Regions from separate parts of the Candidatus Enterococcus mangumiae genome, predicted to be linked through region 3. Evidence: riboswitches for the same ligand, from Rfam matches in the RefSeq annotation. Region 3 holds a riboswitch; each other region holds the start of a gene.
What was found. Region 3 has a riboswitch for magnesium ahead of mgtA (magnesium-translocating P-type ATPase). Riboswitches for the same ligand answer to the same signal wherever they lie in the genome.
Positions count from the first base shown of each region.

Region 1: it holds a riboswitch for magnesium, as region 3 does, so the genes downstream of both, DOK79_RS13385 (LCP family protein) here and mgtA (magnesium-translocating P-type ATPase) in region 3, are expected to answer to the same signal.
Region 2: it holds a riboswitch for magnesium, as region 3 does, so the genes downstream of both, DOK79_RS06290 (LysR family transcriptional regulator) here and mgtA (magnesium-translocating P-type ATPase) in region 3, are expected to answer to the same signal.
Region 4: it holds a riboswitch for magnesium, as region 3 does, so the genes downstream of both, mgtE (magnesium transporter) here and mgtA (magnesium-translocating P-type ATPase) in region 3, are expected to answer to the same signal.

Region 1 is NZ_CP147250.1:2,819,879-2,827,500, forward strand. It holds gene DOK79_RS13370 (cation:proton antiporter) at 1-760, shown strand, start outside; gene DOK79_RS13375 (hypothetical protein) at 848-1,132, opposite strand; gene DOK79_RS13380 (penicillin-binding transpeptidase domain-containing protein) at 1,234-3,267, opposite strand; gene DOK79_RS13385 (LCP family protein) at 3,524-4,405, opposite strand; M-box (ykoK) riboswitch at 4,681-4,847, opposite strand; gene DOK79_RS13390 (flavin reductase family protein) at 5,012-5,626, opposite strand; gene DOK79_RS13395 (lytic polysaccharide monooxygenase) at 5,776-7,122, opposite strand; gene DOK79_RS13400 (ankyrin repeat domain-containing protein) at 7,576-7,622, shown strand, end outside.
Region 2 is NZ_CP147250.1:1,301,135-1,308,756, reverse strand. It holds gene DOK79_RS06320 (pyrimidine-nucleoside phosphorylase) at 1-280, opposite strand, end outside; gene DOK79_RS06315 (substrate-binding domain-containing protein) at 421-1,437, opposite strand; gene DOK79_RS06310 (hypothetical protein) at 1,770-2,351, opposite strand; gene DOK79_RS06305 (hypothetical protein) at 2,366-2,932, opposite strand; gene DOK79_RS06300 (hypothetical protein) at 2,916-3,500, opposite strand; gene DOK79_RS06295 (class I SAM-dependent methyltransferase) at 3,959-4,564, opposite strand; M-box (ykoK) riboswitch at 5,012-5,179, shown strand; gene DOK79_RS06290 (LysR family transcriptional regulator) at 5,630-6,550, shown strand; gene coaA (type I pantothenate kinase) at 6,869-7,622, shown strand, end outside.
Region 3 is NZ_CP147250.1:322,815-330,436, reverse strand. It holds gene DOK79_RS01560 (hypothetical protein) at 42-593, shown strand; gene DOK79_RS01555 (LTA synthase family protein) at 884-2,962, shown strand; gene DOK79_RS01550 (helix-turn-helix domain-containing protein) at 3,332-4,198, shown strand; gene ndk (nucleoside-diphosphate kinase) at 4,373-4,807, opposite strand; M-box (ykoK) riboswitch at 4,954-5,126, shown strand; gene mgtA (magnesium-translocating P-type ATPase) at 5,594-7,622, shown strand, end outside.
Region 4 is NZ_CP147250.1:2,220,651-2,228,272, forward strand. It holds gene DOK79_RS10600 (serine hydrolase domain-containing protein) at 1-679, opposite strand, end outside; gene mltG (endolytic transglycosylase MltG) at 898-2,073, shown strand; gene greA (transcription elongation factor GreA) at 2,215-2,694, shown strand; gene liaF (cell wall-active antibiotics response protein LiaF) at 2,869-3,600, shown strand; gene liaS (two-component system sensor histidine kinase LiaS) at 3,597-4,670, shown strand; gene DOK79_RS10625 (response regulator transcription factor) at 4,667-5,299, shown strand; M-box (ykoK) riboswitch at 5,422-5,596, shown strand; gene mgtE (magnesium transporter) at 5,744-7,135, shown strand; gene DOK79_RS10635 (NAD-binding protein) at 7,325-7,622, shown strand, end outside.

The sequences.
Region 1 (7,622 bases), 770 kb from region 3:
TCTCAAAGAACTCCATGTCGTCAATACTAAAGAAGGCTCAACGATTTTAGGCGCCTCAGTCGTAGATGATATTCTCGTCGTTCTAGTATTAAGTTTCAGTTTATCTTTTCTAACAGGAGAATCTGGGAGTACCCTCCCTATACCTCTGGTCTTGTTTGAACAACTCATCTACTTTATTTTTATTTTCTTGTTAGTTAAATGGATCGCTCCGTTTTTAATGTCATTCGCTGAAAAAATCTATGCGAACTCTGCGATTATCATCGTTTCATTAGTATTATGTTTAGGTATGTCCTATATTGCTGATTTAATTGGCTTAAGTTCTGTTATCGGTGCCTTTTTTGCAGGGATCGCTGTCAGCCAAACAACAGTGAAGGAAGAAGTGTATCACAATGTTGAAGCATTAGGTTATGCAGTCTTTATCCCCGTATTCTTTGTTAGTGTCGGACTAGAAGTCGATTTTTCAAACTTCGGCGAACAACTGATCTTCATCTTGATTCTAACCGTTGTCGCTGTCTTAACAAAACTTGGTGGCGGGTATCTAGGTGCAAAAGTAGCCGGCTTTTCGACGAATAGTTCATTTATGGTTGGAGCTGGTATGATCTCTCGTGGTGAAATGGCGTTGATCATTTTACAGATTGGTCAACAGAGCCAATTGATCGAAGCCAAATACTATTCACCTCTAGTCATTGTGATTTTATTGAGTACATTGATTTCACCGCTTATCTTGAAATATTTTACTAGAAAAGTGTATCCTAATTGAGTGATCCACACCTACTTTTCTTGCGTAAATCAAAAAAGCCCTTCTGCTGGATTCGATGATTTTGAATCCAACGGAAGGGTTTCTTTCTCAATTCAGATGTGCTTTACTTTCGTTCCAACATTCTTCTGGCGAGTAAACATCATTTTCATTCAACACCAGTGTACCGTCTGGTTGGATCGTGATCGTCGACCCAATCCAAGTAGTTTGTGAAGCTAATAGGATATTCTTCTTTTTATCCTTTTTCATCGAAAAAGCTTCTGCATGTTCTTTTGCTAAGTGTGATTTTAAATATCTCGTTTCTCTATTATCAAATTGGATTTTCAACATACTTCCAGCCATTTCGGCTATTACTGCTTTTGGCCCATCAGTCATCTGATCTCCTCCTCTTGTTATTTACACTAGCTTACATCACCAGTGTATCACTAGCAGAAGAAAATAACCAATGTTTTTGTATCCGATTTCAGATACTTAATTTATTGATAGTTTTGATTCAAATACTGCAATAGCGCAGGCGCTCGATTAGTCGCAGAATCGCCATCTTCTTTGTTTTCTAACATGCTGATCACTAAATAGCCGTTCGTTTCAGGATTGATTGCATACAAGAAGCTGTTTTCTTGTCCTTTTTCATCTTGTTTTTCTTTGATTTCGGCTGTCCCAGTTTTTGCAGCAAGCGGAATGCCTAATGCAGCTAGAGAGTGTGCGGTTCCATTCGGGTCTTGCACGACATCGACTAAATCTGGCAAGATCGTTTGGACGCTGGATTCACTGATGACATTTTTCTTATCTTTTGTTTCCTGATCCATAACTAGACGTGGATAAATCAAATTGCCATTATTCGCAAAAACACTATACATCGCTGCTTGTTGGATCGGATTGATCAACAATTGCCCTTGTCCATACCCAGTATCAGCTAATAAAATCTCTGAATTGAATGAATCTTCATTCGAGATTTGGGCAGGATTCATTTGGATCGGTAAGTCCAGATCTTCACCAAAAATGAATTGACCGAGTCCTTTTCTAAAGGCTTCCTCTCCCATTTTCAATGTTTCTTGTGCCATATAGATATTATCAGAATAAACTAACGCATTTTTCAAGTTCACTTGAGGGACGTCGCTGACACGCGTCACTTGGTAAGAACCCCAAGAGCTGTCTTTTTGCCACTTTAAACCATTGATCGTCAAGACTTCATCTGGATTCAAGGTTCCGTTATCTAAGCCAATCGCTGCGGTGATCATTTTGAATGTTGAACCTGGCGCATATCCTGTAGCAAAGCGACTAATAAACGGACGATTCGGATCCTCTTCATACGCTTTGTAATCGGCTTGAGAGATGCCGTTCGTCATTTTATTCGGATCATAACTTGGCGAACTGACAAGGGCTAATAAATCGCCAGTTTTTGGTGCTGTCGCTACAGTAGAACCCGGCTTACCTTCTAAACTGTCAAACGCTGTTTTTTGTGCGTTAGCATCGATCGTCAATTGGATATCCTGGCCATTTTTCACTTCGTGTTGGAGTAAGACAGCTTTTTCATTTCCTTCTTCATCTGTCACACTTAGTTTCCCACCATTTGTTCCTCTTAATTCTTTGTCATAAGCCATTTCTAGCCCTGAACGACCAATTTTTCCTGTACTGCTCAACTCAGGATTCTTCTCGATGTCTTCTGCTGTAATATCGCCCACGTAACCGATCAGCTGAGCAGCAGCTTCGCCTAGAGGATAATAACGGCCGTCAACCTCTTGGATCGTCGCTCCGCTTGGAAGTTCTGGTGTTTCTCCTTCAATGATTTTTAAAGGCACAAAGTAATCCGGTTGGACCCATCCTTGAGAGATCGCCTGTTCAATACTGTCTTCGGTCAAATCAAAGCCTTCAGCGATTGCTTTGATATTTTTTGTTTTTTCTTCACCCTCACCTAATTTTGCAGGTACAACACCTAATTGCTTCAATTTTCCAGTAGTAGCTAAAGGTTGTTTATTACGGTCTAAGATTTCACCACGCGTCGCTACTTCGGTACTCAAACTGACTTTATCTTGACCTTCCATTTGTGGGAAAATCAAATTCGGTTGCCAGTTGATTTTGGTTTGGTCGCCATCTTTTGTCAATGTACCTTCATAAGCTAAGTCTTTCAGCTCTCCCAGCGTCGTGTTCATTTTTGCTTTATACGTAAATTCATACGTATCATTCTCTTTTTTTGTCACGGATAGATCTGAAAGTTTGATGCCTCTGATTTCTGCTGCACCATAGATATTTTGATATTTTTCTAAGACATCTTGTTCAGTGAGATCATTATTCCCCTGAACTTTAAGTGATTTCACCGCTTCTTCATAGTTTTCATCGTTCAGTGAATCGATAAATCCTTCAATGGTTTTCTCACCAGCTTTTACCGCTTGTTGTTCTTGGACATGTTGATAATAAAAGAAGCCACCACCAGCAGCTGCAAGCAAGACGACAATTCCCGCTCCAATATAGATACCGGTCGATTTTTTCTTTTGTCTGTCACTCCTTTTCATGTTTGAATACCTCTCTTTATTAAAAAGTTCGAATCAAAGATATTCTAACATATGACAGGAAAAGTAGCGTTATGAACTAAATGATTCTTAACGATTCCTGTCATGATATTAATGAATTTTTAACGAAAAAAGTACGCACTGTTCACCCTACCCTATCAAAATAAGCCGGAGATTCGGAATCATCTCTGATTTTCCGAGTCTCCGACTTATTTCTGGATAATAATATTTCCTTCATAACCACTGATTTAACAAAGGCTTATTTATTCAAAAATTCACTGATCGCTTGCTTATTTTTGGCTAAGTCGATTTCTAACACGCTACCTGCCGGTGTATTATCGTTGAAATCCCAACTTTTGTCCACTGGCACTGACAACGTATCGATTTTTTTGTCATTGTTTAGAAAATCCAAACCACAATCTAATAAGACACTTTCGGGTAGATTTGTCTGGATACTGCCTAAAAGTTTTCCGATTGCCTTTGGTAGTTTAATGATCGATGTAACATCTTTCAGTTGACTGGCTACCGCTTCAACGACTTGTTGCTGTCTGCGGATGCGACCAAAATCCCCTTCTTCGTCTTCACGAAAGCGCGCATACTGAAGTAAGGTGTTGCCGTCCATTGTTTGTTCTCCCTTTTTGATATCTACACCATCTAAATCAAGATCTTTTTCCGCATCGATGGTTACGCCATCTGGAAATAATTCATCGACACAATCAATAAAATCTTGGAATGTAATGCTGGCATAATAAGGCGTTTCTAACTTGAAATTCTCTTGTAATGTTTTGTCCAATAAGTCAATACCACCGTAGGAATAGGCTGCATTGATTTTATTCATGCCATATCCCGGTATAGGTACATAAGAATCCCTCATAATAGAAATCAATTTTGCTTGCTTTGTCTTTTGATCATATTGAGCGACCATCAACGAATCTGAACGCCCGTTTTCTTCTTTTGATCGAGCATCAGAACCAATCAATGCGACATTGATGATCGTCGGAACATCTTTTGCATCGACTTTGTCCACTGTGTCGGATTGCTTAACTGATGAAAAACCTTGGATAAATTCAAAAGAAAAAAAGCCGATGACCATCGCAAGAACGAGCAAGATACTTAAGATGATTTTTTGAAATGGTTTCATGTTAAATGACTCTTCCTTTCAAACTCTTCTACTTGCAACATAGAACATTGTCCCTTATGATGAGTCAAGTAAAGAGTGTATTCTCTTTCATGTCTTTTGGGTCGATTGAGCTGCAACTCGTCGATCCTTTTTTGTGTATTTCTCTCATAAAATCAAAAAAAGTTCGTTCCATTACTCCCCTTTCTCGTCCAGACACAAGTTAGGCGAAGCGAGCATAAAAAGAAGCGAAAACTAAGAAAAGGTCAGAAACCTTTTCGAACAAGATTTCTGACCTGGCATCATCTCATCGTCCGAGTTTTAGCACTATACAACGTAAAGAACGCATTCTTAGCTATTGGAAAAAGCCTTAATCCGACAATTCCTGTTTGACCCATTGGCGTCTTTCGACGTTTCTGGGCAATAGCCTATGTTTGTATAGGAGCCTCACCTAACAAGGTTAGTACTTATTTGATTTTTACAAAACTCATCTTATTCCTCTTTGAATCGATAATCAATAAAAACTAAAATAAAATAACTAAATTAATCTTTACTTAATAAAGTTTAAGGACAGATGATAAGTAATTAACTTCCACTGATCTTTAGAAATAGAGTCATTCCATCGTGTGATTATTTTGGGCGCAGCATCGAAACGATCTCGCCAAGTTTTCCATAGTCATTTCCAGCTAAGCGACTGATCGGCTGTAAATTGGTAGGATCGATATAGCCCGTTTGTTCATCATAGACAGTTTCACTCAATTGATAAGCAGCTATCTGTAATAAAAATAAATCAGCCGTAATTTCTTGGTCTTTCATGATCGGGACGTGTTGATAAAGTGTGGTCTCAAAGGCAATACTAGCTTCATTGATCCTTGGAACATCGATCGTATCTAATTCGGAAATCGTGAACGAAGTCAACGTCAACTCACTTTCCTCACTGGATAAGCTAGCGGCTGTTTGATTCGCATCTACCAGAATATTCTCATCTAAAATATGGATCACGGCTTCCTTCGTTTGCATCAGATGTCTAGCAGTGTCTTTCCACTCTCCGTTCTTTCGCTGAATGGCTAAGGAAAGTATCGGTGGATTGGAACTGACGATATTAAAGTAACTAAATGGCGCAATATTCGTCACTCCTTGGATCGACCGTGTCGCTACTACAGCCACCGGTCGAGGAATTACTGAACCGATCAATAGTTTATAGTTTTCTCTTTCAGTTAACTCTGAAGGAACTCGTTTGAACATTTGCTTTCCTACTTTCTTGTTGAATGATCCATCCTAATGATAGTCATGGTATCGGACAATCTTATTCATTGTCAACTAAACGTTCTTATTCCTAAGTCTTATGACACAAAAACACCCAGTGCAATTAAATGCACTGAGTGTCAAATTGATTATTTCAAACGGAATAATGTTGGTGCTTGGTCAGGTGCCCAAGTATCATCGCCATAGTTAAAATGCGTAACTAATGTTGTATATACTCTTCCTTTGTAGCTTACTTCTTCGTTCGCAGTATAAAGTTCTGGTGAAGACATTGAACCTAATTTCCATTCGCGAACGCCTTCAATGATTTCGCCTTGTTTTGTTGTAACATTCAATGTATTACTTGCATATGAAACTTCGCCATTTGTACTGATTGCACGTACTACGTATGAATAAGTTGTATTTGCTATTAGATTTTCATCCATATATGAAGTTTCTGAAGTTGAACCAACTAACTGGCCGTTACGGTAAATGTCATACTGTTTGATACCTTGAGTGTGTGTTGAAGCTCCCCACATCAATGAAACACTTGAAGATGTTTCGCCCATTGAGTGTAAGTTTTTAGGGGCAGTTGGTTTTTCTTCTGCACTGATTGCTGTAGTTGTTACTGAGATTGCTGTTTTATCTGATTTGATACCTGTTTGGCTAACTGCTTCGATTTCATATGTATAAGTTGTTTCTGCTGTTAAATCTTTATCAGAAAATTCAGGATCAACAGATGTACCAACTAGTTTACCATCACGATAAACATTGTAAGAAGCTGCATTTGCTTGTCCGTTCCATGTTAAGTTTACTGTTGATGAAGTCACGTTTTGAACACGAACATTTTGAGGTGCTTCTGGCTTCACTGGAATCGTTGAATCGCCTGTAACGTTCAAGTCGATCACATTATAAAACGCATTTACTGTATCTGCTACGTCCCAAACTGCTAATACAACATGGTAACCTAGGCGATCACTTGGGATATTGATTGAATGACTTGGATTTGTTGATCCAGTTGTTCCATTGTGGTTGATCGTACCAATCAATTCAAAATCATCACGGTCTAGTTTATCATTTGGATTCCAATCTGCTTTCGTCATATAATAATGCCATTTTGATGTCGCATGTGAAGCAGTAAAGCGCCATGTAAATACGTTCGCTCCTTGAGAAATCGATTGTTTTGTCCACATCGTAGAGTTTTGTTGATCAAGATTGAAGTCTCCTAATGAGCCACCAGCTGAAGCGATTTGTCCATCTGCAGGACCTGCTGCTGGAAACCCTTTTGGCGCTTCTAAAGATTGAGGCTCGTTGATAACAGCTCCATATTTTTGGAATGCTGCATTCCAGTTTGTATTTCTGTCTAAATGACCTTGATACCCACGGCTGATCGGTGATTGCACGTAGCCATGTGCGGATGCTTCATTTCCACCGATTACCAAGCTTGCTCCAAATAAAATACTTGAGCATAAAATTGTTCCTAAAATTTGTTTCTTCATAATTCCCTCCGTAATAAACGATTAATATAGATAACGATTTACAAAATATTTTTGATATTTCATTTCTTTCCTTTTGTTATCTTGAATTAAGAATATCAGATAAAAAAGATTAAATCGAACCAATTATTACCGAAAACGCGGTAATAATCATCAATTGAAAAAAATGTTAAAATACCGTACAAAACGCTGCATTCATAATATTTTATGCTTTATAAAAATTAATTTCATCTCGTTACATCCACATTGTATTTTTATCCCCGGTTGTTATATCCATAAATTATATAAACTAAAAATGATTAATTTTTGTTATTTCTTAACTATGTAAAAAAACGATAAACAAATTTTTCCATTCATTGTCTGCAAAGTAGTCTAACAACTTTTCGTCTATTATAAGTTTATTCATTTGCGGTATCTATTGCTTCATCATATGATGATATAAAGGGGGTTTTATTTATGAAAGTTTGGCTGATCTTACCCTTTACTATTTCATTATTTTTGCT
Region 2 (7,622 bases), 980 kb from region 3:
TCAATGTAGTAGTATCTCCCACGCCTCCGGTAGAATGTTTGTCGACTTTTATTCCTTCTAATGAACTTAAATCGATCACATCGCCAGAATGAGCGATTGCTAATGTTAGCTCAGTAATTTCTTCATCGGTCATATCTTGATAAAAGATAGCCATCAATAATGCACTGATTTGATAATCAGGGATTTTATCATTTGTGTAATTCGTGATAATGTACGAGATTTCTTCCTTAGATAACTGGTGCCCATCTCTCTTTTTTTCAATCAAATCGACCATCCGCATGACGTAATCCTCCTCGTCTTCATTCGGTATTATACAGGAAATTCGGAAAAGGTAAACCACTTTAGTAAACCGGTTTACTAGTTTCTCGCATTGTATCTTACCAGCTTTGTAAACACTTACATAAGCAATATAACGCCCAACTAGACCTTTGTCAATGTTTTTACGCTCTCACGAATAATTAATTTTGTTTCGAATACTTTGTTCGGAACTTTTCTTTGTGGAAATTCAATCGTATCAATCAAAAAGCGAGCCGCATAAAAACCGATATCAAAACTTGGTTGTTTGACCGTTGTCAGCTTAGGGATCATATACTCAGACAATTTTAATCCATCAAAGCCAATCACTGAAATATCTTCTGGAATACGCTTGCCCATCTCATGGATGGCTTGGTAACAACCGATTGCCATTGCATCGTTCCCACAAAATACCGCCGTTACATCTTTGTGACGTAACAAACGCTTACTTGCTTCATATCCACCTTGAACAGTCAGGTCGCCTTCTTCGACAAACTTCCCGTTAAACGCTAACTCATGATCTTTCAGCGCATGACGATAACCGTTAAATCGCTCCTCTAATTGATAATACCCAGTTGTTTCCTTTAGCATACCAATTTTCGTATGACCGTTTTTGATCAACAATGAGACTGCTTGATAAGCGCCTTCATATTCTTTCACGATCAAACGACCATTATCCCGACGATTCAATCCACGATCGATCAGGATGATCGGCATATTGTTATAAAAACCACTATCCAGTGCATACTCTTGGGGCAACACATTTGGCGTAGCCAGTAACAAGCCATCCACCGCTCGATGAGAAAGCTCTCTCAAGTATTTCAACTCATTTTCTTGACTATGTCTGGAGTTACAAAGAATGATGACATATCCAAGTGGATTCAAATAGCTTTCGACTCCTTCGATCACTTTTGAAAAGAAGAAATCCGTCACATCTGGCACGATCATGCCAATTGTTTTTGAGTGACGATTGATCACATTAGAAGCAAAATAATCTGGTTTATAATGATGCTCGTTCACGATCGCTAATACTTTTTTTCGTGTCTTTTCACTAAAACGACTACCTTTATTGTTTAAGATTTGTGACACAGTCGTCACTGAAACCCCCGCCATCTCAGCAATATCCCGAATTGTCAGTTTCACCTTTGTTCCCCCTTTTTATATGTAAATTCCTTAACAGTGTACCAAATGGTTTTCGAAATGGATAGAGGAAAAAAGGGCTTGTCCAAAAGTAAATCAGTAACCTATAACTATTTGCTAGGTAAACTTGATAAACGACGTGTTCTTTTTCAAGGTTACCTCTCACTTTCCGTCAGTTAACTTTATTTGCCTTCCTCCAATGACTCAACCACTTGATATAGGTGCGAATCATGCACACTGGCCCACACACCCTTTTGCAAATTGTAACCATACAATAAAACACCAATTAAACTCAATATTTCTGAGCTAATTGGTGTTTTGACATCCTGGTACACTTAATCGGTCAAAGAACAACCGATAACAATCAGTTTATTTGATGTAATGTCATAAATTGTCCAAAAGAAAGTACCCATCCATTCCCTACCCGCAGAAAAATAATTCGACCAATTATCATTCCACTTGTATATCGTTAACGCAGTTTTATCAGGGAATAATACATCATTCCAAAAAAGAAAATCTGCTTCATCCCCAATATTAGAATACAGAGAATCAAGAAATGTTTGAGCGTAACCAGAAACATAGTTGTTTTTATCTGTTTTTTCAACTGAAAAGAAAGCATCTGCCTCTATCGGTTTCCCATACATTAACTCTGGATTCACTGCATATATCAATTTGATCGGATCGTGTATGATAGGTAAATCATCAAAGTAACGTAAATCTGTATAGAGAATCCCTGGAACACCTCTTTCATCATTCTTCACTTTGATGAATTCGAGGGCAGCTTTACGATGACTGGAATATCCACGATAATCTGTTTCTTCAAAAAAAACATAATCGAGCCCAAGCCTAGATCTTGGAAATTTTTTTGAACAAAGCTTCTTTTCAAACTGACACGTCTCCTCTTTTAAATATTTCATTTGTTCCTCCTCATTCATTTTAACCTCGATGCCCCACATACCGTAAATCTTTTTCTTGTTGGATCATAAATCGTCCACAGATACGCTCCTTTTTCGGAATGTTTTCCATAAGCAAAATAATCTGACCATATGTTGTTCCATTGGTAAATGACTAATGTTTCTTTCCTAGGAAACAAGTAATCATTTAGTTCAATGAAATCTTTCTTGCCTCCTCTATAGAAAAAAGGAATTTTAAAAAAAGCGTAGGCATAATCTGAAATATATTGACCTTTCAAGTTACTATATGTAGAAAAAAAAGCATCAAATGGAATCCTTTTGGCTTCCATTACATTAGGATTTATGGAATAAGGTGCTGTTATATTGACTGGGAAATCAAGTTTATCTGTATACTCAATTCGATCATGCCCTCGTCTCTCATTGATGGATGTAACAAATGCCAGAGCTGCTTTTCTATGGCTTTCGTATCCTTGATGATTCTTTTCTTGGAAAAATACATAGTTGATCGCTACATCTTTCATCCAAATATTTTTTTCAACCATGGTCAATACAAAGCGATTCGTCTCCTTATCCAATAATTTCATATGGCTCCTCCTCTACTAGCGGAATGTAAATGACAGTTATACGTTTTTGTTGTGGATCGTATACTGTGAATAAGCGATTTCCTTTATGCCTTCTACCCATACAAAAAAATGTCGACCAATCATCATTCCATTCTCTAATAACTAAGCGCTCTTGTTCTGGAAATAATTCTTTATTTAAGCGATAAAAATCCTTCTCTTCACTAGAACGATCCCCTCTACCATAAAGAAAACCATGAGTATAATGTCCATAATCACCAAAAAAATCGCTGTAGCTAAGGTTAGATCCTCGCATCAACGCAGGATTGACTAAAATCGGGTACTGCTCTAGGTGATCAAATGATAAAAGTTCGCTGAAAATGATATTATTTGTTGAACGGCTATCTTTTTTGTAGGAATGATGATCCTTATTATTCAAAAATTGCAAAATTGCTTGTTTATGACTCTCTTCTTCTTGATAATTCGTCACACGAAAAAAAGCATGATCCAAATATAGAATTTGGTACTTTCCCATTCTATTGCTCCATTTATGGATAAGTTTTTCCATTTCTTCTTCGTTTAAAAACTCCATTCTCTTTCCTCCTCCATTACTTCTTAACTAACTTCCCGCTGTAACTCTCAAAAAATGGTTAACATATTTTTATCATTATAAAAACTCCAGCATACGCATCCTAGCCCCACAAACACCCTTGAAATTGCTCTTTAGATTTCGATTTTGAGCGCCATTCACCTGTCGTTTGCACGGTGTCCATAATCAAGCACCTATCCCAACAACGATAATTTGTTATTTTAAAAGAAGCAAAACTCAAATATAATATCTTTTTTCAAGTTAATTTTAAAACGACAAAAACTCATAAGCAAGTTATTTTATTTCCATATTTTTTATTTTTTGTTTCTTGTTTTTTACTTTCTTTGTATTCTAGTTCCTCTCACATACCCATTTACCAGCTTCCTGTAAGAATAAACAAAACAGCCAAAGAAATGACTACTCATTCCTTTGACTGTTTCTTTGTTTTTATGCGATTATTTTTAATCTTCTTTCACGCTTCGGATAATATAATATCCTTTATCTTTGATCACGATTTCTGCGTTACCAAATGTTTCCTGCATTTTCTTTTGCGCGCTAGGTGCGCCTTGTTTTTTCTGAATGACGATCGTTAAAGTACCACCTGTACGCAAACGGGCATAGGCACCAGTCAGGATTTCATGTACGACTTTTTTGCCTGCACGGATCGGCGGATTGCTGACGATTGCAGCATAGTCTGTTTCTGCCACCTCATCATAAATGTTTGACTGGTAGATCGCTACATTTTTGATTTGATTGCGCTTCGCATTTCCTTGTGCTAAGTCCACCGCTCGAGCATTGATGTCTACCATCTCCACAAAACGTTCACTCGCATATGCAAGAGAAAGCCCGATTGGACCATAGCCACAACCAACATCCAAAATTTTGCCTTCAGGTAACTGCGTCCATTCAAAGGCATCAATCAATACGCGTGAGCCATAGTCGACTGTTTCACGTGAAAACACGCCCGAGTCTGTTACGAACTGAAAGTTTTTTCCTCTTAACTCAAATGACCATTCATCAAACTCATGAGCAGTCTCTGGGTGTTCGGAATAATAATGATTCGTCATAGTTTCCATCCTTCTCATCTATTAGATGTTCATAGTCTATCGTGTTCCTTGAGAAGGTGCAAGCGAAATTGTGTTTCTTCGAGGGTGTGACAGAAGTGTCCAGCTTCGAGAAATAAGCCAGGAAACCCGAAAATTGTTCTTCAAATTTTTGGGTTTCCTGGCTTATTTCCGAAGGAGTTGCTTCTGGAACACCTTTTCTTCGGTTTTCTTTTATAAATAAAACCATTTAATCGCGATACGGAAGAAAAAACTTTTCTTAGCTGCTCACTCTTCTCCTTTTTCGGTATTTGCGTAATCTGTTTCGTGAAAGTAGAGAAAATATCAATAGAAGTCCCATAAACCCTACTATTATCGTTTTTAAGAAGACAAATATCTCCATGATATCTCTATTCATGAAACGCGCATGATTGACTATTACTTCCACTGCCCTTTATGATATGGATGAAAAAATAATCATATTAGGTGAGGTTACTCTGAAGAACATAGGTTATCGCTCGGAAATGTCGAGAGACAGTAACGAGTAAAGCAGGGATTGTCGGATTAAGGCTTTTCCAAGATAACTAGAACTTGTTTCTTACGTCTCAGAAAGCCAAAGCTCAATTAACGTGATTACAATTGCGCCTTACAATTGCAAATTACACTATCCAATGTTTATTTGAGTACGCCGCCCTTTATGTATTAAGGAGGCTTTTTTATGTTGTCAGTAAACCTCACGCCACCAAAAAATCAGTAGAAAACCGCTTTAAGTAAGCGTGTCTTATTCCACATTCTTTTGCTTTCCTAGGTGTGTTGATTCCCTTTCCTAGTTGAGATTCACTTCATCCATTGCAACCTATCAATCACTAGCCTTCGATCAAGAGTCTATAAATCATTGACTCGCATAAAAATCAACTAGCAACCGATAAAACTGTCATGTTTCATTTCCTATTAAAAGTAATAGTGATTCGTTTCACATTTATTAAGGAATGTTTAATCTCTATGCGCCCTGCTATATAACCCTTGTTTTTTAAAAAGGCGCATGAGAAATTTAGGGGGAGAATAAAATGTTAAAGGAGGCATAGGTGTATGTCGATCGAAAAATTAGAGTATTTCTATATGATTGCCCGTTTCAATAGTCTTTCACAAGCTTCAAAAGAGCTCCATGTCAGTATTTCCTCATTAAGTAGTTCGTTAAAAAGTTTAGAACAAGAAATCGGGACTGAACTATTCGAACGTCATGGCAAAAAAATCAAGTTGAGTAGCCATGGGAAATCGATTCTTCCTTCCGTAGAATTGATTTTGTCGGAAGCGAAGAAATTGAATATCTCATTAAATGAATCAGTGGACTATCCTTCTTTGCGTGTTGGCACAAGTGATGCATCGTTTATCTTTGAAGCAGACAAGTATCCAACTCATCATCAAAGCTTTACGATCGACTACCGCTATGTTCCTTCATTGGACTTATTGAATAAACTAAGCCAGAAAGAAATCGATTTTGCGATTACTTCTGCCACCTTAGATCACCCGAAATTTGTTCAAACAAGGTTGGCAACTTTAGAACTCAAAGTAGCAGTCAGTGAATATTTACTAAAACCAGATGGTGCATTGTCCACGGAGATACTTGAAGAATTACCTTTTATCTTTTTACTCGATCATGTCGAACATCAAGTGATCACAAAAAAAGTAGCACAACAGCTGACGAGCGAACCAAAATATATCGTTTGTCCAGATAGCTTAGGGGCAATGAAGATGATCACAGAAGGCAAAGGAATGTTATTAGTCAATCCCTTTGCACAAGAACTCTTAACCATTGAACCCGTTTGTTTTGTCTCTTTACCAACATTTCCGACCATTCATTTTTATCTTTATAAAAATAGTGAATCAAAAAACTTTTACTTCTATCCAGAAGTTGAAAAAGAAATCCAAGCAATCTTTACTCAAAAATGTCACAAAACTTTAGAAAGAACCTCGATAGAGAATCACCCCTCTTACTTGTCAAAACGATAAGCCTTACTGTCAAACTAAGACAAGGAACCAAAGATCAAAAATAAATGCAGGCAAGAAGCCAACACAGAAATATTTAACTTCATAAAATAAGTAAACATCCACGAAATCTACCCTTCAAAATTTTGTGGATGTTTCTTTTTTATTTACTGAAATCCCATCTATGCCCTCCCCGCCTTTCTGTTATGAAAAAAAACGAAATACTTATTCTTCCATCCTTTGATTTGAGAAAAACCAATGAGTTTCTCGCCTAAGTGGTAGGGTTTGATGCTCTTTTATGTTAAAATAGGTCCATTGATGGGAGAATCCAGGAGGCTATGTATGAATGATCCAATGAATTATTACCGTGTGGCAAGAGAAGAGTGGCGCGAATTTTACCGAAATGGTCAAGCTCCATTGACACAAGATGAACTAAATAGTATAAAAAGTTTGAACGACCGTATTTCCATGCAAGATGTTCGCGACATCTATGTACCACTTGCACACTTGATCTTTCTTCATATGAAAGAGTTTGAATCCCTCTCTCTGAGCAAAGGGTTATTCCTACACAAGTACGTCCAAGTTCCACCGTTTATCATTGGGATTGCCGGAAGTGTCGCAGTTGGTAAAAGTACGACTGCACGCTTGTTACAAATGATCTTATCTCGGACATTCAAACGAAGAAATGTCCAGTTGATCACCACCGACGGCTTCTTGTATCCGAATAAAGTCTTAAAAGAACGTGGCATCATGGATCGGAAAGGATTTCCAGAAAGCTATGACATGGAAATGCTGATCGACTTTCTTAACCAAGTAAAATCTGGTCAAGAAACAACAAAAGTACCGGTCTATTCCCACGATGTTTATGATATTATTCCCGATGAATATGAACTGATCCAACAACCGGACATTTTGATCGTCGAAGGAATCAATACGCTCCAACTGCCAGCCAATCAACAAATTTACGTCAGTGATTTTTTTGATTTCTCTGTTTATGTGGATGCAGATTCTGAATTGATCGAAAAATGGTATTTGGATCGCTTTGGTGCGTTACTTGATACAGCTTTTCAACATCCACAAAACTATTACTATCAAT
Region 3 (7,622 bases):
TATAATAGATTAGGTAAATTTGAATGGGAGTGGAAGAAGGTATGCGAAAAAAAAGGCCTTTTCTTCTCTTTTGGTTAGTTGGCTTTTTTATAATACTTATATTATCCGCAGTAATTTCTGGTAAATTGACCGCTGATCTCGCTCATGAAGAACCAGAAAAAACCATTGCAAATAAAGCTTCAGTAGATGAATTCAAAAAAGAATTTTCAACCTATTGGTGGGCAGACTACGAAGTCGTAGCAAACTACGAAAAGGGTGAATTAGAGATTTATCTGCCAAAAGACAAGGAAAAAAATCAATTCATCAATGTGAATGATGTCTTAAGTGCCATTTCAATCAGACAAGTCCAACACGGGGATAAGCACTTGACCGTTTTGCTGTTGACTGATGATAAGCAAAAAGTCGCTCGGCTAAAAAACGGGAAGGTATCATCGAGTTATTCTGAAAAAGTAGACCCAGAGATGGTCGATCAACGTTTAGCTGAATGGCAGAAAACGACAGAAGAAATCCAAGAAATATCGGAAACGACATCAGATTCTGTTTCTGACGAGACGACCAGTACGACCAGTTCTGTCACAGTGACTGAACCTTAGCAGTGAGAACGGTGTAGCTACGTGAAAAAAGTTCAAAGGGCTATTGAGATCAGCCATTTGAAGAGCTTGTAATAGAGGGATTCATTACTAAGAAACAAGGTGGTATCTACAAAAATTTTGTAGATACCACCTTGTTTTAGAAGAAGTGGCTTTTTAAACGAGAAAAATCTAGCTAGAAAACGCAAGTTATTAATTTATAAAAAAGAGTAAAAAATCAAACTTTTTTAGCAAAAATCGAATTTTTAGGAGCAAAATAGACAGGAATAATAATTTAGAGAGAAGTGGTGACTTTGACACAGCTAAAAAAAATTGGCCAACATCAAGTACTCGTGGTTTTGATTGCTGGCTTTTTCTTTTGGATGAAAACGATTTTTGCTTACTACACCGATTTTTCTTTAGGGGTAGAAGGTAGTATCCAATCTTTTATTTTATGGATCAATCCGATTGCAACAACGCTATTATTCTTTGGGATTTCTTTGTATTTTAAAAAGATCAGAACAAGTTTGATCGTATTATTTATCATCGATTTTTTAAATACGTTATTGCTGTATTTGAATATTATTTTTTATCGTGAATTTACAGATTTTATCACCGTTAAATCAGCTCTAGGTTTCTCTAAGGTGTCTCAAGGGTTATCTGGTAGCTCTTTTTCTTTGATGAAACCACATGACATCCTTTATTGGGTGGATATCGCAGTCTTTGCTTTTCTGTTGATTCGTGTATTGGTAAAAAAAGTACCTCTTAAAGCACAGCCGATACGCAAGCCAGTTGCAATCGCGGTCACTTGTTTGTCCGCCTTGATTTTTTCTGGCAATCTTGCAATGAGTGAAGCAAATCGTCCGCAATTATTGCAACGAACCTTTGACCGTTCTTATATCGTGAAATATCTTGGACTTGATGCGTATACGATCTATGACGGGATAAAAACGGGAATCACTAGTAGTGTCAGAGCACATGCAAGTAGTAATGGACTAGATGAAGTCCTTGATTACACGAAATCGCATTATGCTGCCCCTGATCCAGAGATGTTTGGACTGGCAAAAGGAAGAAATGTGATCGTGTTGCATCTAGAAAGTTTTCAACAATTTTTGATCAATATGAAAGTCGATGGACAAGAAGTCACTCCTTTTTTGAATAGTCTTTTCACCGACCAAGGAACGATCAGTTTTGATAATTTCTTCCATGAAGTTGGGCAAGGAAAAACCAGTGATGCTGAGAATATGTTGGAAACCGGAACGTTTGGTTTACCTCAAGGTTCGCTGTTTACAGAATTAGGATCTGATAATGTGTTTCAAGCTGCTCCAGCGATCTTGGACCAAACCCAAGGGTATACTAGCGCAGTTTTTCACGGGAATGTTGGTAGTTTCTGGAATCGTGACCATGTGTATAAAAATTTAGGCTATGAAAATTTCTTTGACCGGTCATATTTTGATGATTCAGATGAAATGCTTGGGTATGGGATTTTAGACAAAGATCTATTTCGGGAATCAGCAAACTATTTAGAACATTTGCAACAACCATTTTATGCGAAGTTTCTTTCAGTGACGAACCACACACCATATTATACAGATGACAAAAATTTTGACTTTCCTTCATTGGATACGGGAAATAGCACGGTGGATAACTATGTGCGGACAGCCCATTATTTGGATCAATCACTCGAACAATTCTTTACGTATTTGAAAGCTTCGGGGATTTATGATCACTCGATGTTTGTGATTTACGGAGATCACTTTGGTATCTCAAACACAGATAATAAAGACCTTGCTTCAGCACTGGGGAAAGATCCAGAAACATGGGGTGATTTCGACAATGCCCAAATGCAAAGAGTACCGTTGATGTTCCATATCCCAGGTTACACAAAAGGAACAGTTAACCATGAGTATGGTGGCGAGATCGACGTTCTACCAACTTTACTCCACTTACTAGGAGTCGAAGACAATAATTACATCCATTTTGGTACAGATCTACTTTCACCGCAACATGATCAAGTCGTAGCATTTAGAAATGGGAATTTTGTTGCTCCAGATTACACAGTACTAGGTGGGAAAATCTACGATACGAAAACAGGACAGCTGCTTGAAGCGAATCAAACAGCCGAACAAAAGGTAGAAAAAGAACAAAACCAAGTAAAAACAGCTTTGAGTCTTTCGGATAAACTCAACCAAGAAAATCTCTTGCGCTTCTATGTGCCAAATGGGTTTAAAACAATCGATCCTACACAGTATGACTATAAGAACCAAGTAGAACGAAATAAACAAATCGAAAAAGAAAAGGGTTCCGCTTCAACGAGTGTCTATTCTAAAAATCATGATCAGACGACAACGAACCTATACCCAGCAGATAATGGGGCAGTGGATAATCCTTAGACTCGGATAAATACCGCTACTTTCACAACCTATGATAAACGGTGCTCAAGGAGCTGACCTTCAACACTAAGCTAGAAAAACAAAAAATATGAAAAGCTATTTTCTGTTTTTCTATCTTACTGCTCAGGTCAAACCGCTCCTTTCACAACCTATGATAAACGGCTTTCTCACAACCTTAACAAACTTCTAAAAAGTTGAGTTTTCTCACTTTTTAGAAGTTTTTTTATTGATATTCAAATATTTTTTCATTTATGCGTACTTAATTAGTGAATGCAATAAATATTTCGATAGTTCTTTTCTTTTTACGATCGTTGATCTTACTAAGAGAATCTTATTGAAAAATGCACACACAAAAGGAGGCATCATCTTATGCACGATGGAGAATTAATCAAAAAATTACGGGTGAGTCGGAAGCTGACACAGTCACAATTGGCAGAGGGGATCTGTTCAAAAACTTCACTAGTTGGCATCGAGAGTCGGACGATCAAAAAAATTTCTTTTTTAACGCTAATGGCTTTTCTTGATCGATTGAATATTACGCTGACAGAATATGAATCTCTAAGAAACCAATTGGAAGAACCACGTAAAACGAGAAAAACACGCAATTTGTTGAACAAGGTACAGGAGGAAGATTTTGATCCTTACAAAGAAATCGCAGATAATCGCAAGCAATTCAAACGGACAGCTGATCTGTATTATCTCGTACTGAATATACATATGTATTGGAAATCACATGTGAAGCCAGATATCCAAGTGGAGTTTTTAGGATATGAGATACGGATGATCGAAGATTATTTTATGAAAATGAAAGAATTTGGTCGATATGAACTCGACTTGTTAGCAGAATTTCCGTTTATTTTCAGTGATTCATTTATTGAAAACAATTACTTGAAAATCAAAAAAAGAATGCGTAAAGCCATGAAGTCAGGATATGATCAGTGTTTGTTCCTTTTTTTGAAGAATTTGACTGTTTATTATATCGACAAAAAAAGATACAAAAAAGCTCGAAGTATCAACGAGGATATGTATCGTTGCTTAGCTTTAAAACCCAAAAGAGCAGCTATTTATGAGAGTTTGATGTCTGATTACTATCGGCATTTGATCGCAACTGCATTGGGGGAACCGACGGAAGAAGGGGAATGTCAGTCATTGTTTGCGGTGATCGAATATACATTAGGAAAAGAAGAACGAGAAGAGTTGGAAAAGAAATTATTGTCGATCCAAACCAAACGATAGGACGTTAGAGAGAGTAGATCCAAGTGGATATTTGGCTTAATGCAAAAGGAAAACCAGTACCTCTAGTATTAAGTCAAAGCTCTCACTGAACGTGTTAAGCGTGACCTATCTCAGAAGTACTGGTAAAAAACAAAAATAAATTTCACGAAATCAAGCAGTCAACGGCCAAAGACTTCATTTTTTTGGCTCTTCTACTTTTTTCGTATCGAATGGTGGAAAGAAACGCGTGATCTCAGTATTCGCTGCATCTCGTGAATCCGAAGCATGGATGATATTTTCTGTACCAGGTAAGGCAAAATCGCCCCGGATCGTCCCAGGAACGGCATCTGCTGCTTTTGTTGCACCGACCATTTTACGCACGAGATCGATCACATCTTCACCTGTTAATACCAGAAAAACGACTGGTCCAGAAGTCATGTAGTCGATCAAGTCCTCGAAAAAGCTTCGACCAGAGAGATGTTGATAGTGTTCTTTCGCTAGTTTTTCAGTCATCGTAGCGAATTTCATTTCAGCTATGGCGAATCCTTTTTCTTCAAATCGCTGGATGATTCGACCGACCAGATGACGTCTTACCCCATCAGGTTTGATAATAACAAGTGTACGTTCCATATCCTTCACTCCTAACTGTTGTGATATGCTCATTATACCTAGAGAAAGAAAGCATGACAAACGAATCCCTTATACTTTCATTTATTTTTTTGAAAATGTGTTTGACATTCCGTCAAATAGTTGTTACATTAGGTGAGGAAAAACTGAATAAGATTTGTTAGGTGAGGCTCCTATACAAACATAGGCTACTGCCCAAAAATGTCGAGAGACGCCAATGGGTAGAACAGGAATTGTCGAGATAAGGCTTTTCATAAGGTAGCTAAAAGCTCTTTTGCTTTTTACGTTGTATAGTGCCAAAACTCAACGAGTAGATCGACCACGCTTTTTTTTGTGCACTTTTTTGACCTTTCGCTGAGTTTTGGCGAAAGGTTTTTTGTTTGTCACCGACCAGTTTTTCAAATAAAGAAGTGTTTGAGGGTGATCTAGTTGGGAAGTTGAAGTATCAAGTAATCAGACAAGGAAGTAAAGTTAGTAAACGAAAGGAGATGAGAACAAATGGATGACAGTCAGGAGTACAAGGAGACAAAGCGTTGGTCTGTTGAGACTATTATCTATCTGTTCTCAGCGCCTTTGAAACACTCTGTCTCCGTTGATTAAGTAAAAATGGTTCAGGGGCATCAGTCTTGTTTGTCTCTTAAAACCAAATAAACGGTGTTTGGAAGTCAGTTCTTTCAATATCAAGTCAAAAAGTGAAAAAATGCGAGCAGCTATTTTTCTCAATTCCTGCCTTAATACTTGGAACTGAACGGCTTTCTCACAACCTAAAGATCAAAGGAGAATCACAAGATGGAAAAAAAGAAAGAAACAAGAAAAGTCTATGCTGGCTTTGCTAGTAAAAACAAGCAACAGTTATTCGACTTATTTCATACAACACAAAAAGGCTTGTCTACAGAACAAGTCGAAAGTCTAAGAGAAACTTATGGAAATAATAGTATTTCATATGGAAAGAAAACGCCTTTTATTGTAGAAGCGATCAAAGCGTTTATCACCCCTTTTACGTTAGTATTGATTGCATTAGGAATTATTTCTTATATCACCGAGTATGTATTAGCCGCTCCAGCAGATAAAGATTTGTTTGGTGTGATCATCATTTTCGCGATGGTGCTAGTCAGCGGCACGATGACTTTGATCCAATCCGTCCGTTCAAACCAAGCTGCTGAAAAGTTGAAATCATTAGTCAAGGTAACAGCGGCAGTTAAACGAGATGGTGGATACAAAGAAATTCCCATGGAAGAAATCGTTTGTGGGGATCAAGTACGTTTATCTGCAGGGGATATGATCCCAGCGGATATGCGGTTACTTTCTGCCAAAGATTTATTTATCTCACAAGCTGCATTGACTGGGGAAAGCTATCCGGTTGAAAAGCATGCAACTGTTTGCTCTGGAAGAACACAAAGTGAAACAAGTTATGAAAATATTGCATTTATGGGAAGTAATGTAATCAGTGGTAGTGCAGAAGGCATTATCATCTCTGTTGGAAACGATACGATGTTTGGTCATGTGGCGCAAAACTTATCACAAAAACCTGTGAAAACAAGCTTTGAACTAGGTATCCAAAAAACATCGATGTTGTTGATCAAATTTATGGCGTTGATGGCACCAACTGTCATTGTGATCAATGGTTTTACAAAAGGAGATTGGTTAGAAGCATTCTTGTTTGGTTTGTCAGTCGCTGTTGGCTTAACACCAGAAATGTTGCCGATGATCGTTACGACAAACCTTGTGAAAGGTGCTAGTGCGATGGCGAAAAAAGGAACAGTCATCAAAAATCTGAATGCCATTCAAAACTTCGGTGCGATCGATGTACTTTGTACAGATAAAACTGGAACATTGACGCAAGACAAGATTATTTTAGAATATCACATGGATTGTGAAGGAAATGAAAATGAGCGCGTATTGCGCCACGCCTATTTGAATAGTTACTATCAAACGGGCTTAAAAAACCTTTTAGATGTTGCGATTATTGACGAAGCTGTTGAGTCGTTAGATACAGAGCAGATCCGTTACCAAAAAGTAGATGAGATCCCCTTTGATTTTGAACGCAGAAGAATGAGTGTCGTGGTAGCAGATCCAGCTGGAAAAACCCAAATGATCACAAAAGGTGCGATCGAAGAAATGTTAAGCATCTCTTCTTATATCGACCTTGGTGGTGAAGTCAAACCATTGACCACAGAACAAAGAGAAACAGTTTTGGCAAAAGTTAGAGATTTAAATGAAGATGGCTTACGTGTCATCGGTGTTGCACAAAAAACGAATCCAAGTGTAGTTGGGGAATTTTCAGTGAAAGACGAATCAGAGATGGTCTTGATTGGCTATCTTGCTTTCCTAGATCCGCCAAAAGAAACAACTAAGCAAGCGTTGAAAGCGTTGAAAGATCATGGCGTTGCTGTCAAAGTACTAACAGGTGATAACGAATTAGTCACCCGCTCTGTTTGTCGTCAAGTAGGCTTGCAAATCAATGAATTGATCACTGGTGAGAAAATTGCTGAGATGTCTGACAAGCAATTAGGAAAAGTAGCTGAAGCGCATGATGTCTTTGTTAAATTGAATCCTCAACAAAAAGCTCGGTTAACGACAGCGTTGCGTAATAATGGGCATACAGTAGGTTTCTTAGGAGATGGTATCAATGATGCGCCAGCGATGAAAGTTGCGGATATTGGAATTTCAGTAGACACAGCAGTAGATATTGCCAAAGAATCAGCGGATGTCATCTTGTTAGAAAAAGATTTGATGATCTTAGAAAAAGGGTTACTGTCTGGTAGAGAAACGTTTGGTAATATTATGAAATATATCAAAGCGACAGCTAGTTCAAATT
Region 4 (7,622 bases), 1.4 Mb from region 3:
CATCATAGATCAGCTTTTCATATGGTTGATGAGTCAGTTTTATCAAAATACCTGTTAATAAAGTGAAATTCAAAGGTTCATATTTATACGTTTGGTCATTGGTATATTCGAGATGATTCAAAGCGAATTGAATCACCTCTTGGTCATTCATCGGTACGGTCGGCGAAGCGGTTCTTTTTAATCCTGACCGCATGTATAGTAAATCTTTGATCGTGATTTTTTTACTACCATTGATTTGAGGATAAAATTCAGCTAACTTCGTATCTAAAGAAAGCTTTCCACTATTCACTTGTTTTAAAATCAGCAGAGCAGTCATCGCTTTTTGGATCGAACCGATTTGATAGTACAAAGAGGGAGTATTAGGTTGCTGTGCTTCTTCGTTAGCGTATCCATAGCCCTTTTCCAGAATCACTCGATCGTTTTTACGAATGTAGACAGATCCAACGTATTTATTTTTTTGTAATAATTGATCGATCTGATCAGCAAGCGCTTGTTCGTTATCAGTCAAATCAAGTGAATCATTCGTCACTTGAATCGTAGCTGATACTTTCGCTTGGATTTTTTCATAGACAGTCCACGAAATGATTCCAATAGTGATGACTAAAACAAATAGGCATATTTTTTGGGGAAAGGAAAATAAAGTAGTTCTTTTTCTTTCCACGTGTTTTCTTTTTTTCAAATGTATCAATCCTCTCTTTTGTAAGAGCTTATTGATGAAAATAAGCAGATTACTGTTATTTTGTGAATAAAAATCGTTTTATTTTTTTATTTTAAGTCGAATCGAGTTGATTTACTACTTACAATTTTGACATAAGAATTGTTAAAAATAATTCACCTCTGCCTAAATTTCATGTATAATGAATAAAGTTATGAAGTTGATAGTAAGGAGGAGTTGTTTTGTCAGAAAACAAACAACATCCAGATGAGAAGAAACGAAGACAAAAGGATGCAACTGATTCGACAGATGTAGTCAGTAAACGAAAAGACCTGCGTAAAAAAGAAGATAAAATCGTAGGAAAGATAATTTTAGTGATTGCGCTTACGTTGCTAATTATTGGATGTGTATTTGGTTTTACGGTATATCGCTATATCGATAGTGGATTAAAACCTTTAGATTCAAACAATGATCAATTGGTTTCGATCGAAATACCTAGCGGCTCTTCAAATAAGCAAATTGGAGAGATTTTAGAACAAGACCAGATCATCAAAAGCGGTATCGTATTTAATTATTATACAAAATTTAAGAATATGACTGGCTTCCAGGCTGGCTTTTATCAACTGGCGCCGAACATGACATTAGATGAAATAGGGAAACAGCTCCAAGAAGGTGGCACATCCGAACCAACGGAAGTAGCAGATGGGAAGATCACGATACCTGAAGGGATCGATGCAGAACAGATTGCAGAACGTGTTGCTAAGGTCACTGGTAAAGATAAACAAGAGTTTTTGGATCTGTTAAAAAACGAATCATTTTTCAATGAGTTGACTCAAAAATTCCCAGAACTATTAGAAAGTGCAGCGAAAGCAGAAAATGCTAAATATCGCTTAGAAGGATATTTATTCCCTGCGACCTATGATTACTATAAAGATATGTCACTCAAAGACTTGATCATCCAAATGGTCAATAAAACAAATACAGTGTTGCAGCCTTATTTCTCAACCATCAAACAGCAAAACCATACTGTTCAAGAAGTGTTGACACTTGCTTCATTGGTCGAAAAAGAAGGGGTATCTGAATCAGATCGTAAAAATATCGCAAGAGTATTCTATAACCGGATCGATATCGGGATGCCATTACAATCAGATATTTCTATTCTATATGCGTTGGGCGAACACAAAGAATTTGTGACGTATGAAGATACAGCTGTTGATTCGCCTTATAATCTTTATACGAATACGGGCTATGGACCAGGGCCATTCAACAGTCCGAGTGAAGCAGCTATCCAAGCAGTGATCGAACCAGCAGAAAACGACTATTATTATTTTGTTGCAGATATCACTACAGGTGAGGTTTATTTTGCAAAGACCTATGAAGAGCATATGGAGTTAGTACACAAATACGTAAATAGCTAAAAAAGAACGCTAAATAGATCTTTATTTATTTTTTAGAAAAACATTTACATTTTAGAAAAAGCATGGTAATCTTTTTTGGACTGTAGTCCGTAAAAGATTACCTTTTGCGGTATTCCATAGAATAAAGGAGAAGAGTTATACATGGCAGAAAAAGTATATCCTATGACGCTTGAAGGAAAAGCGAAATTAGAACAAGAATTAGAAGAATTAAAAACAGTTAAACGGGGAGAGATCATTGAACGAATCAAAATCGCCCGTGGCTTTGGTGATTTATCTGAGAACTCAGAATATGAGGCAGCAAAAGATGAGCAAGCCTTTGTAGAAGGACGCATCACAACAATCGAGAATATGATCCGTTTTGCACAGATCATTGATAACGATGGCGTCGATTCAGACGAAGTGTCTATTGGTAAAACAGTGACCTTCATCGAATTGCCAGATGGCGAAGAAGAAGAATACACGATCGTAGGAAGTGCCGAAGCAGATCCATTCTCAGGAAAGATCTCAAACGACTCACCAATTGCACAAGCTTTGATCGGTAAATATAAAAATGATGAAGTAACGATTTCAACACCTGGTGGCGATATGCAAGTAAAAATCGTCAAGGTCGCGCAAGCATAAGTAAATTTTCAGGCACAGATCCATGCGTCTGTCTAAACAAAAAGGTCTGGGATCATGACTCAAAGTCCCAGGCCTTTTTTGTTATAAGAAGGATATTACATCTAAAGTCCTATAGCATATCGAAACAAAAATAGGTATGATAAAAAAGAGAATGAAATAGAAAGGAAAATAGCGATGAATAGCTCTTGGCGCTTTTTTATAGTAGTAGAAGCATTACTTTTGATCTTTGCAGTTTGGCAGATCGTAAATAATGTTGAGTTATTACTATTAGTTTTATTTGGTATTTTTAATATCTATCTTGCATTGCGAAAATCACCGAGATCTGGTTTTCAAAATTTTCAATTTGTACTAGGTGGATTAGTTATTTTCTTCAGTTTGATCAACAGTCCAGCGCTATGGGTAATGGCAGTCTTTGCTGTCTTGTTCATTGGTCTTAAAGGTGTGGAGATTTCAGGCATCGATCTAACGAAAAATGCTTTTTGGCGAAAAAAGCAAATCGTGATGGTCCAAACAGAGCAATTAAAATCTCACAATAATGAACGAAAAAAACAACAATTATTTGGTAACCAACGGATCGGCAATGATGTGTATGAATGGGATGATATCAATATCTCTCTTATTTCAGGTGATACGATCATCGATTTAGGAAATACCTTATTACCTAAAGATGATAACATCGTTATTGTTAGAAAAGGCATTGGCAGAACGCGTATTTTGGTTCCTCTAGGGATTGCGATCAGTTTAGAACACGCAACGTTAGTAGGAAACGTCCAATTTGAAGAAGAACAATTCTCATTGAAGAATGAGTCGATCAAAATCTATAGCAACGATTACGATGAAAATCCACGTCGTTTGAAGATCATTACGAACACACTACTTGGGGATATTGAGGTGATTCGAGCATGATAGAGAAACTCTCTCGACCGATGTTAGCTATTTATGCTTCGATTGCCTCATTTATCGTCATTTTATTTTCGTTTTTTACTTATTTTTACGCAAGCAATCAAACTCATTTTTGGCGTACTTTGTTAAGTGCTAGAATTTTATACGTCCCATTGATATTTCACTTATTAGCGATTTCTTCAGGTGTCGGTTTGATTGTTTTTTTGATCGTTTCTATTTTACAAAAAGCACGGTATGGTAAAATCGAAGAACAATTGCGAGCACTCTCTTCTGGTAATTATGAGGCAAAAGTGTTAAACGATTCATTGCCGAGCGCATCGGACGATATATATGTCAAAGAAATTGAAAAAGAAATCACTAAGATCAAAGAAAAAATGATCGAGGTTTCAAGTGAGCTCCAAATATTGACGAGTCGTCCTCAGTATGTGGATGGACAAACGAAAGAAGAAATCTTAGAATTAGAAAGACATCGTTTAGCTCGTGAATTACATGATTCGGTTTCCCAGCAATTATTTGCAGCCATGATGATGATGTCTGCGTTGACAGAACAGGCTGAAAAAAGTGATACGCCAGAAATGTTTCGTAAACAATTAAGGATGGTAGCGGATATCATCAATGCTTCACAGTCAGAGATGCGTGCGTTGCTTCTTCACTTGCGTCCAGTCAATCTTGAAGAAAAGAGTTTGAAGCAAGGAATCGAACAACTATTGAAAGAATTACAAAACAAGATCCAGATTGCATTGAAATGGGATGTTGAAGATATTTCGTTATCTGTTTCCATCGAAGATCATCTTTTCCGGATCGTGCAAGAACTACTTTCCAATACATTACGACATGCGAAAGCAAATGAGCTAGAAGTCTATCTGCATAAGATCGATAACAATCTTTTATTGCGAGTGATCGATGACGGTACGGGCTTTAACATGAATGAAACAAAAACCGGTAGCTATGGTCTAAATAATATTCGAGAACGTGTAGCGGGTATTGGTGGAACAGTAAAAATCATTAGTTTTAAAGGACAAGGGACAAGCGTAGAAATCAAAGTTCCTTTGATGAAGGAGGCGGAAAAATGATAAAGGTATTGCTAGTCGATGATCATGAGATGGTACGCTTAGGCGTTTCTTCCTATTTGTCGATCCAAGGAGATATCGAAGTGATCGGGGAAGCTGAAGATGGACGACAAGGCTATGAAAAAGCGATGGCACTTCGCCCAGATGTGATCTTGATGGATTTAGTGATGGAAGAAATGGATGGGATCGAATCGACCAAAGCGATTTTAAAAGATTGGCCAGAAGCAAAAATCATCATCGTTACAAGTTTTATCGATGATGAAAAAGTATATCCAGCCATTGAAGCTGGTGCCACAGGTTATTTACTCAAAACATCCACAGCGCATGAGATCGCTGATGCGATTCGCGCGACCCAAAGAGGGGAACGTGTACTTGAACCTGAAGTAACTACTAAAATGATGGAAAAAATGAGTCGACGCAATGAGCCGATCTTGCATGATGATTTAACCAATCGTGAAAATGAGATTCTTATGTTGATCTCTGAAGGAAAAAGCAATCAGGAAATTGCCGATGAATTGTTTATTACTTTAAAAACGGTCAAGACACATGTATCTAATATCTTGGCCAAGTTAGAAGTAGAAGATCGCACGCAAGCGGCAATTTATGCGTTCAAACACGGATTAGTAAAGTAAAAGTATAGATGAAATCAGCGGAACTTTACTTTCTGGGAAATTGATTAGCTATATTTGAGATTATTTTATCAAATGCTAATCCTCTTATTGACAAAAACCAATTTTACCTGTAGGGTTTAATTATAAAAACTTGTTAGGTGAGGCTCCTAAAAGAACACAGGCTACTGCCCTTAAACGTCGAGAGACGCCACAGGGTATAACAGGCAACGTCGGCTTAAGGCGTGCTTAACGTAGCTATCTGGATGATATTCCAGAATTACGTCTTTTAGTGCTAAAGCTCAGACGAGAAGTTCGTTCAGGTAAACACTAGAACCACAATGATGGGATCTTATGAGACGGCTTCTTTTGGAGGCCGTCTTTTTATGTATTCTATGTTTTCCCAGACGAATCCATCTATCCAACAAGTTTATATCGAAAAAACGATGTAACAAAGGAGAATGCGATATGAGAACATTGAATGATACAGCCAACCAGGAAACACAATTGACGATTCTTAATTATCTTGAGCAGAAAAAACTGGAAGAGTTGAAAGAGTATTTAGCAACGATCGAGAAAGTAGAATTGATCCAATTATTTGTGACATTACCTTCAAATAAACAAGTAATTGTCTTTCGGTTATTGTCAAAAGAAAAAGCGCTCGAAATCTTCGAAACATTTGAGCCAGCTGTCCAACAACATTTACTTCGTTCTTTTACAGATGAGGGCGTCATCGATTTTGTCAATGAGATGGCTCCGGATGATCGGGTAAGATTGTTTTACGAATTACCAGCAAGTGTAACTAAAAAATTATTGGCAGAGCTTTCTGAGGAAGAGCGCACAACAACGAATCTATTGATGGGCTATGAACAGGAGACAGCCGGACGGATCATGACGACTGAGTTCATCTCGATCAAAAAAGAAATGACCGTAGAAGAAGCACTGCATAAAATCAGAAGATTAGCGAAAGAAATGGAAACAATCTATATTTTGTATGTGACAGATATGGCGAAAAAAATTGAAGGTGTTCTTTCACTAAAAGATCTAGTCATTGCAGAAGGGGATCAGCTTATTGAAGAAATCATGATCAAGCATGTTGCTTATGTAACTACAGATACAGACCAAGAAGAAACTGCCCATTTACTGCAAGAGTTGGATCTGATTGCTATTCCGGTCGTCGATAAAGAGAAACGGCTAGTCGGTATCGTGACAGTAGATGACGCCATCGATGTCTTAGAACAAGAAACAACGGAGGATATCTTCAATGCAGCGGGTTTAGCAGATGTCGCCTCTGTAGAAGCCGACCGTAGTACCGTGCTGATCAATGGTAGCTTATGGCAAATCTGGAAAGTTCGTTTGCCTTTCTTAGCCATCACATTGGTTGCAGGGATGCTAGCAGGTCTAGTCATCGATGAGTTTGAGCAAACGTTAGAGTCAGTTGCAGCTGTTGCTATTTTTATTCCTTTGATCATGGATATGGGAGGAAATGTTGGGACTCAGTCCTCAACGGTTTTTGTTCGTGGATTATCTTTAGGTCACATCGATCTCAATACATTTGTTAAGCACTTTTTAAAAGAAACAGGCATTGGTTTAAGTTTAGGGGTCGTCGTAGGAATCGTCTCTGGAATCGTTGCTTCCGTATGGCAAGGGATTCCATTATTAGGTGTAGCTGTGGGCATCTCACTGGTCTTTGCAATGACCTTAGCTGCTGCACTTGGCTTCTTGATCCCATTCATTTTGCTGAAATTGAATATTGATCAAGCAGCTGGTTCTGCACCGATCATCACATCGATCAAAGACATTGCTGGATTGTTCATTTATTTTGTTTCAGTCAATGTATTCTTAGGATACTTGTTGTAAAAAATCAACTGGTGATTGTCCGTACTTTTTAGAGCATAAAGAAATTAGACCCTTTGATTCATAAATAGTCATCTTCTCAACTAGGAATAAATTGAAATCATTCTTTTCTGATCGAGGCAAAGCTGGAGTACTTTTGTTTTTAGAGTGGCTTTGCTATACTTGAAGCGTAATGGAAAAAGGAGGGAAAAAGTGAAACAGAATTTTGCAATCGTAGGGCTTGGTCGTTTTGGCGGCAGTATCTGTCGTACACTTGTCGAAGCTGGTCAAGAAGTATTAGCCATCGACAGCAGTGAAGACCGAGTGAATGAATATATGAATATCGCAACACACGCAGTTGTTGCGAATGCACAGGATGAAATGACCTTACGTTCTTTAGGGATCAGAAATTTTGATCATGTGATCATTGCAATTGGCGAAGATATCCAAGCAAGTATTTTAGTGACTTTGATGGTCAAAGAAATGGGTGTGCCGAATATCTTAGCCAAAG